Regions from separate parts of the Micromonospora sp. WMMC273 genome, predicted to be linked through region 1. Evidence: riboswitches for the same ligand, from Rfam matches in the RefSeq annotation. Region 1 holds a riboswitch; the other holds the start of a gene.
The links. Region 1 has a riboswitch for cyclic di-AMP ahead of O7611_RS28995 (C40 family peptidase). Riboswitches for the same ligand answer to the same signal wherever they lie in the genome.
Positions count from the first base shown of each region.

Region 1 (4,441 bases):
TACTCGCCGGGCAGCACCCCGCCGACCGCGTACCGCTGGCCCGCGGCGAACGTGTACTGCAGCGGCGAGATGGTCTGGTACGGGATGGTGTCCGGGTAGGCGGCCTGCTCCGGGTAGGCCCGCCCGTACACCGGGATGGTGGCCTTGCCGGGCCGCGGGGTCACCACGAAGCCGGTGGCCCACTTGGCGGTCGGCGCGGAGGCCGGGTTGAGGAACCACGCCTTCTGGCCGAGGTACCAGATCGCCGTCCAGTCACCCTGCCGGCCGGCGAGCGCGTACGTCTGACCGGCGGAGGCGCGGGCGCCGTGGTCGGAGATGTACATGGTGTCCGGCGTACCGTCCGGGCGCAGCCCGAGGTCATTGACGAGCGGGGCGTCCGGGCTCGGCGCGGTCCGCAGGATCACCGCGGAGGAGCCGCGCGACGGGCACGGCTCGGCCGGCGGCCGGGGCGTCGGGACACCGGGCGGCTGCTGGTTGCAGCCGGTGAACGCCGGCCGGTTGGTGGCGAAGTCCGGGTCGATGGTGACCAGGCCGGTACGGGGCGTGCCGGTGCTGCGGAACGGCGCCTTCATCAGGTCGAAGTAGTGCGACCAGTCCCAGTACGGTCCCGGGTCCCAGTGCATGCCGCCCACGTTGGCGGCGGTGATGCCGGGCACGTTGTCGTGGCCGATGATGTGCTGCCGGTCCATCGGGATGCCGAGCTTGAGCGCCAGGTGCCGCACCAGCTTGGCGGAGGTGCGGTACATCGCCTCGGTGTACCAGGTGCCCTGACCGGCGAAGCCCTCGTGCTCCAGGCCGATGGACTTGGCGTTGACGTACCAGTTGCCGGCGTGCCAGCCCACGTCCTTGGTCTTGATGTGCTGGGCGATGTAGCCGTCCACCGAGCGCAGCGTGTAGTGCCAGCCCAGGTAGTCGGCCCGCTTCACCAGGTCGACGCTCGGGCCGAAGTAGCCCTCGGTGTCGTGGATGACGATGTACTCGATCTTCTGCTGCTTCGGCCGGTCGCCCAGGTCGTGGTTGCCGTAGTCGCCCGGGTCGTCGCTGAGCTGCTCGTACGGCGCGGGGATCCACTCGCAGGCCAGCCGTACCGGGCACTCCAGCCCGTCCGGCCGCTCGGCGTTGCGCAGGCCGAGGCGGGCCAGCCGGGAGCGGTCCGGCTGCGCGGCGGTGGCGGCGAGCGTGACCCGCTGGCCGTCGTCGGTGGTGCGGCTGGCGCCCTGGCCGAGCTGGTCGTAGACCTCGTCGGCGAAGGCCGCCGCGGCGTCCGAGGTGTCCGCGCCGGAGTACCGGGCCACCGCGCCGTACCAGGCCGCCGGGTCGGTGCCGGCGCCGACCGGCCCACCCAGAGCCTTCTGGTACGACGCCAGCAGCGCCGCGCCACCGCGGATGTTCGCGGCCGGGTCGGTGCGCAGCGTGCCCGCGTCGAGCCCGGTGAGCGCGGCGGCGGCGTCGAGCGTCTGGAGCGAGGCGGGCGGCAGCGGGGTCTCCCGCTCCGGCGCGGCGGCGGTGGCCGGGTCGAGCTTCAGCGGCCGGGAGTCGTCGCCGCGCGGGTCCTCGTCCTCGTCGACGTGGGCGCTGCCCGGCATGGCGAGGATGTGCGCGGCGTCGGTCAGGTGCATCGGGCCGTAGCCGCCGCTCGTGCTCGGCTGCCCGGGGTGGGTGTCCCAGCGGGACTCCAGATAGGAGACACCGAGCAGCACGTTCTGCGGCACGCCGTACTCGGCCGCCGCGGCGGCGTATTGTTGTTGCCTGTCGCTCGCGGGCGCGGACGTGTCCGGCGCGGCGGTCACCGGGCCGGTCGTCGCCAGCGCGGTGGCTGTCGCCACTGCGGCGGCGAGCAGTATCCGTCTGCCCGACGGCGGGGCGGAGAGGTGCATCGAACCTCCTGGACAGGGATGGGTGTCACTGCGTCTCCACCCTCACTCCGCACACCCGCGGGGGTCAATACCTTTCCAGCGAGTAATCAGCCTTGAAAGAAAATTTCACCTCCGCTCCGGGTGCGGCCCTTCATCGCGTACGGAGTGTCACGTCGCTGGAAGTTGCGGATCGATAACGGTGGTCCTTACTCTGGTGAATCGTCGGCCGCACGTCTCACCGTCCAACCCGGTCGGTGACGGTCCGACACCGCCGAGTCGCCTCCGGGCGAGCCGGGGAACCAGGTACCTGGGGTGAATCCGCAGCGATGCGGTAGGGCGGCTCCCTTCCCGCCCGAATCCGTCAGCTAACCCGGTAGGCGGTACGGAAGAAGGAGTACGGACGCCCGGTGGCACTCCATGCCCCGCGGCCGTCGTCGAACCGGTCCACCGACCGGTCCAGCGTCGCGCCGCGTTCCCGCTGGTCCCGCTTCACCACCGCCCTCGCCGCGCTGGTCGGCACCGCAGTCGTTCTGACCGGCGGCGCCACTGCGGCACACGCCGAACCCTCGGTCGCCGAGATCGAGGCCCAGATCGACCGCGACTGGAACAAGCTCGAACCGGTCATCGAACAGGTCAACGCCGTACGCGAGCAGCTCGCCGCGCGGCGCAAGCAGGCCGACGCGCTCGGCCGGCAGATCGCACCCCTCCAGGCCCGGGTGGACGCCGCGCTCGGTCAGGTCGGCGGACTCGCCGCCGACGCCTACAAGGGCGACAACCTCTCCACAGTGAACGCGCTGCTGGGCAGCCGCTCACCCGGTGACCTGGTCACCGGCCTGGAACTGCTGGACCGCTTCGCGCACCGCCAGCACGAGCAGGTGCGCTCCGTCGCCGCGCTGCGCGACGAACTGGCGGCGAAGAAGAAGCCGCTGGACGAGATGATCGCCGGGCTGGCCCGTACCGAGGCCCAGCTCGCGGCGAAGAAGAAGCAGATCGACGCCGAGATCGCCAAGCTGGAGAAGCTGCGGCTCAAGGTGTACGGCAAGGGCGGCGGCGGCCCGCTGCGCCCGGCGCCGTGCCCGGCCGGCTACCCCGGCGGCCCGGCCGGGGCGGCGGTCAAGTTCGCCTGCGCCCAGATCGGCAAGATCTATGTCTGGGGCGCGGCCGGGCCCGACCACTTCGACTGCTCGGGCCTCACCTTGGCGGCCTGGGCCAAGGGCGGGGTCTCGCTGCCGCACAGCGCGCGCCAGCAGCACGGCGTGACGAAGCGGATCAGCCGCGCCGAGCTGCGCGCCGGTGACCTCGTCTTCTACTACAGCGACCTGCACCACGTGGCGATGTACGTGGGCGACGGCTGGGTGGTGCACGCCTCCCAGTCCGGCAAGCCCATCACCATGAAGCGGGTCGACGACGGCGACATCAACAGCTACGGCCGTCCCGGCTGAGGTCGTGGCCCGGGGCTCCGCCGGTGACGGCGGGGCCCCGGCCGTGCCGTCAGCGCGTCGGCCAGGTGCGCCAGCTCTGCCAGGACCGGCTCGGCGTCGGACCGCGCTGCCCCTGGTAACGCGAGCCGTAGACGGCCGAGCCGTACGGGTGCTCGGCCGGCGAGGAGAGCCGGAAGATGCAGAGCTGGCCGATCTTCATGCCCGGCCAGAGCGTGATCGGCAGGTTCGCCACGTTCGACAGCTCCAGCGTGACGTGACCGGAGAAGCCGGGGTCGATGAAACCGGCTGTCGAGTGGGTCAGCAGCCCCAGCCGCCCCAGGCTCGACTTGCCCTCCAGCCGGCCCGCGAGCTGGTCGCCCAGCGAGATCACCTCGAGCGTGGAGGCGAGCACGAACTCGCCCGGGTGCAGCACGAACGGCTGGCCCTCGGGCACCTCCACCATCGAGGTCAGGTCGTCCTGCTGGACCGACGGGTCGATGTGCGTGTAGAGGTGGTTGTTGAAGACCCGGAACAGCCGGTCCAGGCGTACGTCGATGCTCGACGGCTGCACCAGCGTGGGCTCGAAGGGCTCCAGCGCGAGCGTGCCGGCCTTGATCTCGGAGATCAGGTCGCGGTCGGAGAGCAGCATCGGAACACCATAGCGACCGGTACGGGTGACCTGCGTGTCGCACTACATCTTCGTACACGTGTTCGATAGAGTGTCCACATGGCTTCCTGGTCCGAATTCGCCGCCGACGAGCCCCGCCTCGCCGACGAGATCCGCCTCCTGATGCAGCAGTACGGGCCGGGCTTCGGCTACCTCGCCACGGTCCGCGCCGACGGTGGCCCCCGCGTCCACCCGGTCTCCCCGGTGATCACCGCCGACGGTCTCTGGTGTTTCGTCATCGACTCGCCGAAGCGGCGCGACCTCGAACGCGACGGCCGCTACGCGCTGCACTCGTTCCCGCCGGAGGAGAGCGACGACGAGGCGTACATCGCGGGGCGCGCGCGGCCGGTGACCGACCCGGCCACCGTGACGCGGCTGGCCCGGATCGCCCGCGCGTCGCCGCAGGGCGACTGGCGGCTGTTCGAGTTCACCGTCGAGGTGGCGATGCTGACCCGGCGCGACCCGGTGGCCCAGCCCGGCGCCGCCCCGCCGCAGGT
Region 1 is NZ_JAPZBE010000001.1:6,231,368-6,235,808, forward strand. Features, by position in the region: gene O7611_RS28990 (N-acetylmuramoyl-L-alanine amidase) at 1-1,877, opposite strand, end outside; cyclic di-AMP (ydaO/yuaA leader) riboswitch at 2,116-2,250, shown strand; gene O7611_RS28995 (C40 family peptidase) at 2,264-3,298, shown strand; gene dcd (dCTP deaminase) at 3,348-3,926, opposite strand; gene O7611_RS29005 (pyridoxamine 5'-phosphate oxidase family protein) at 4,005-4,441, shown strand, end outside.

Region 2 (4,441 bases), 1.7 Mb from region 1:
GGACGTGGCGGCGGTGAAGGGATCGCTGCGGATGCGCCGGGTGCTGGAACGCGCGGTCCGCGACGCGGTGCCGGACTCCCCGGCCGAGCTGCGCCTGCTGTACCGGGGCGAGTTGCTGCGCCTGGAACGTCCCGCGCTGGACGCGATCCGGGAGCGGACGCTGGGCCGTGGGGCGCGCCGCAACGAGGTACGCCGGGCGGCGTTCGACGCGGTGCTCGCCGCGCTCTACGCGCAGGCCCGCACGCTGCGGGTGGGACGCCTGCCGGAGCAGCCCGCATTCGAGGACGAGATCATCGGGCGGCCCGAGTTCCGCGAGTTCCTCAAGGCGTGGTGGCCCCGGCTGCACCCGCGGCACGTGCTGGACTGGCTGGCCCGCCCGGACCGGCTGCGCCGCTACGCCGGGGGGATCCTCTCCTCGGCGGAGATCCGGCTGCTCGGCGACGCGTACCGGACGCTTGCGACCGAGGGGCTGACGGTGGCCGACATCGCGCTGCTGGACGAGCTGGACGCGTTGCTCGGCAAGCCGGTGCAGCGGGCCCGGCCCAAGCGCGACCCGTACCAGCTCGCCGGTGGCGTGCGCGAGCTGAGCACGTACGCCGACCGGCAGCGCGCCGCCCGCGCGGCGGCGCGGGAGCGTCCGGCCGACTACCGCGACTACGCGCACGTGGTGGTGGACGAGTCGCAGGACGTCTCGCCGATGCAGTGGCGGATGATCGGCCGGCGCGGCCGGCTGGCGTCCTGGACGGTGGTCGGTGACCCGGCGCAGACCGCCTGGACCGGCGACCCGCAGGAGCTGGACCGGGCCCGTGACCAGGCGCTGGGCCGGCGTAAGCGGCACCGCTACGAGCTGACCACCAACTACCGCAACTCGGCGGAGATCTTCGCGGTGGCGGCGGCGGAGATCCGCCGCCTCTACCCGGACCTGCCGCTGCCCGACGCGGTGCGGTCCACGGGCGTGCCGCCGGTCGAGCGCACAGTGCCCGCCGCCGACCTGCCGGCGGCCACCGTCGAGGCGGCCGAGGCGCTGCTCGCGCAGGTGGAGGGCACCGTCGGCGTGATCACGCCGGTGCCGCGCCGGGACGAGGTGGCCGGCTGGCTGGGCGCGCTCGGCGCGGGCCGGCTCCAGGTCGTCACCAGCCTCCAGGCCAAGGGCATGGAGTACGACGGCGTGGTGCTGGTGGCGCCGGGCGAGATCCGGGCCGACCCCGGCTCGGGCGTCCGCACGCTCTACGTGGCGCTGTCCCGGGCGACGCAGCGCCTCACCACGCTCGACCCGGTGGGGTGACCGGCCCCGCCGCCACCCACAGTTCACTTGCATACATAGCGATGTGAACATACATTGGGCCGGGCCGGTACGCGGCAGGGAGGGTGTTGGCGTGGGCGCAGGTCATGACCACAGCGGCGCGGTGGCCAATGCGGCACACCGCCACGCAGGCCGCCTCTGGGCCGCGTTCGCGCTGCTCGCCGCCCTGATGGTGGTCGAGGCGGTGGCCGCCTTCACCACCGGCTCGCTGGCGCTGCTCTCCGACGCCGGGCACATGTTCACCGACGTCCTCGGCATCGGCATGGCCCTCGCGGCGATCACCGCCACCCGCCGGGCCGGCACCGACCCGCAGCGCACGTTCGGGCTCTACCGGCTGGAGGTGCTCGCCGCCCTCGCCAACGCCGTCCTGCTCGGTGCCGTCGCCATCTACGTCCTGGTCGAGGCGGTACGCCGGTTCGGCGAGCCGCCGGAGGTGCTGGCCGGACCGATGCTCGTGGTGGCGGTACTCGGCCTGCTCGCCAACATCGTCGCGTTCGCGCTGCTGCGCGCCGGGTCGAAGGAGAGCATCAACCTGCGCGGGGCGTACCTGGAGGTGCTCGGCGACCTGCTCGGCTCGCTCGGCGTGATCGCCGCCGCGCTGGTCATCGCGGTCACCGACTGGTGGTGGGCCGACCCACTCGTCGCCGTCGGCATCGGCGTGTTCATCCTGCCGCGCACCTGGCGGCTCGGCCGGGCCGCGCTGCGCATCCTGGTGCAGGCCGCGCCGGAGCACCTCCAGGTCACCGCCGTGCACGACCGGCTGGCCGCCGTACCGGGCGTGGCCGAGGTGCACGACCTGCACGTCTGGACCCTCACCTCGGGCATGGAGGTGGCCTCGGCGCACCTGACCACCGACCCGGGCGCGGACCCGGCCGGGGTGCTGGCCGCCGCGCGGGCCGCCCTGCACGAGGACTTCTCCATCGATCACGCCACGTTGCAGGTCGAACCCGGAGCGTCGGCCGGAGTGTGCGGCAAGACCGAGTGGTGATTAGGACACACTTAAATCACTGGGACTAATGTAGTCTTATGCCGGTTTTGCCCCGCCTAGTGGCGTTGCTCGACGGAGCCGCGCCCGGGCAGCGCCGGTAGTCTCGGTCGCGGCCGCACCCGCGGACGCCACCCGGCCCCGGTGGGGCGGCCGTCGCCTAATCGTCCGCAGGGACGAGCCGGGGAACCACGTACGTGGGGTGCATCCGCGTCAGCGGTAGGGATCTTCCGTCCCGAACCCGTCAGCTAACCCGGTCGGCGTTGACGGAAGGACGTGTGAATGCCCCCAGTGGCACCTGTACGACGGACGGCCGCCCGGTTGGCGGCCCTGCTCGTCGCGACGCTGACCCTCGGCGTCGCGACCGTTCCGGTCTCCCCCGCCTCCGCGGCGCCGGCGACCGGCCTGCTCGCTGCCGCGCCCGGCGGCAACGACGAGGGCGGCACGCCGGAACTGCGCGCCCAGCTCGACGCGGCCAGCAAGGGCTGGCTGGAGGCGAAGGCCGCGCTGAACCGGTCGGTGACCCGCCAGAAACAGCTCAACGACCAGCTCAAGACGGTCGGCGCCGAGCTTGCCGTCCGCGACGCCAAGGTCGGCGAGATCGCCGTCGTGGCGTACCGCAACGGCCGCCTGGGCACCGCCGGGGCGCTGCTCGGCAGCAGCAGCCCGGAGGGCTTCATGGACCGGGCCGCCGCCCTGGAACAGGTCGCCGCGCACGAGGACCGCACGCTGCGCGACCTGATCGCCACCCGCGACGAGGCCACCCGCACCCGCGCCCAGCTCGACGGGGAGATCCTCGAGCAGCGCAAGCAGGTGACGGTGATGGCCAAGCGCAAGGAACAGGCCGAGCGCGCCCTGGAGGTGGCGAACGACCGCGCGTCGCGCAGCAGCAGCGGCGGCGGCGGCAGCGTCCAGGGCACCTCCAGCAAGAACGCGAAGCCGGCGCCGCGCAACTCGGACGGCTCCTGGCCGTCGGAGTCGTGCAGCGTCAACGACCCGACGCCGGCGAACGGCTGCATCACGCCGCGCACGCTGCACGCGCTGCAACAGGCGAAGGCGGCCGGCTTCACCAGGTACGTCTCGTGCCACCGGCCGAGCGGCTCGGGTGAGCATCCGAAGGGGCGGGCCTGCGACTTCGCCGCGCAGAAGAGCGGCTTCGGCGGCGTGGCCACCGGCGGTGACCGGACGTACGGCAACAACCTGGCCGCGTACTTCGTGCGCAACGCCGACCCGCTCGCCGTGCTCTACGTGATCTGGTTCAAGCAGATCTGGCTGCCCAGCAGCGGGTGGAAGTCGTACAGCGGCGGCAACGGCGACCCGTCCAGCGACCACACCAACCACGTGCACCTGTCGGTGTACTGAGCACGCCCCTGCAGGGTCGGCCGGATCAGACCGGCCGGCCCTCCAGGGTCGCGCCGAGGCGAGCCGCCAGGCCAAGGTGAGCCGCCCGGGCCTGGCGGAACGCGTACCCGAACAGCGGCGCCGGCGCGGTGAGCGTGATCTCCACGTCGATGCGTACCGTGCCGTCCGGCTCGTCGCGCAGGCGGGTGTGGTTGCGGACGGTCGTCGCGGGTTGCTGCCGCGCCACGGTGACGACCTCGTCCTCGCCCGCGACGAGCACGTCCGCCTGGTACGTGACCGGGAAGTGCAGCGGGCCGAGTTGCAGCCGGTCGGTGATCGCATAGCTGGCCAGCGCGCCCGGCCGGGCCGGCAGCTTCCGGACCCGGACGATCAGCGGATGCAGCTCACCCTGGCGACTCAGGTCACCCAGCAGGGCCACCGCTTCGGCCCGGGTGCACCGGGCCTGCACGGTGTAGCTGAAGCTGTCGCTGCTCTGCAAGCGGGCCCCCTCGCCGTCGTGCGTCGCGACGATCGTCCCGTACCGACGCCGGACTGGCAACGGGTAGAAGGTCCCCTGGCCGCAGGGGGTGTGAACGGCGCTCAGGCGCCGGGCAGCACCTCGGGGGTGTCGTCGGCGAACCACGGCTCGGGCGCGCCGAACAGGCCGAGCAGGCCGGTCACCCAGAGCTGCCGGTGCACGAACCGGCTCGGCTCGGTGACCACGAGCTTGACGCCGCTGACCTCGCAGGTCTGGAAACCCGCGACCATGGCGCTGATACCGACCGAGTCGATGAACGTGACGAGCCGCATGT
Region 2 is NZ_JAPZBE010000001.1:4,528,209-4,532,649, forward strand. Features, by position in the region: gene O7611_RS20825 (HelD family protein) at 1-1,285, shown strand, start outside; gene O7611_RS20830 (cation diffusion facilitator family transporter) at 1,377-2,291, shown strand; cyclic di-AMP (ydaO/yuaA leader) riboswitch at 2,436-2,566, shown strand; gene O7611_RS20835 (coiled-coil domain-containing protein) at 2,571-3,650, shown strand; gene O7611_RS20840 (SRPBCC family protein) at 3,676-4,128, opposite strand; gene O7611_RS20845 (STAS domain-containing protein) at 4,230-4,441, opposite strand, start outside.
Region 2: another riboswitch for cyclic di-AMP. It lies ahead of O7611_RS20835 (coiled-coil domain-containing protein); the one in region 1 lies ahead of O7611_RS28995 (C40 family peptidase).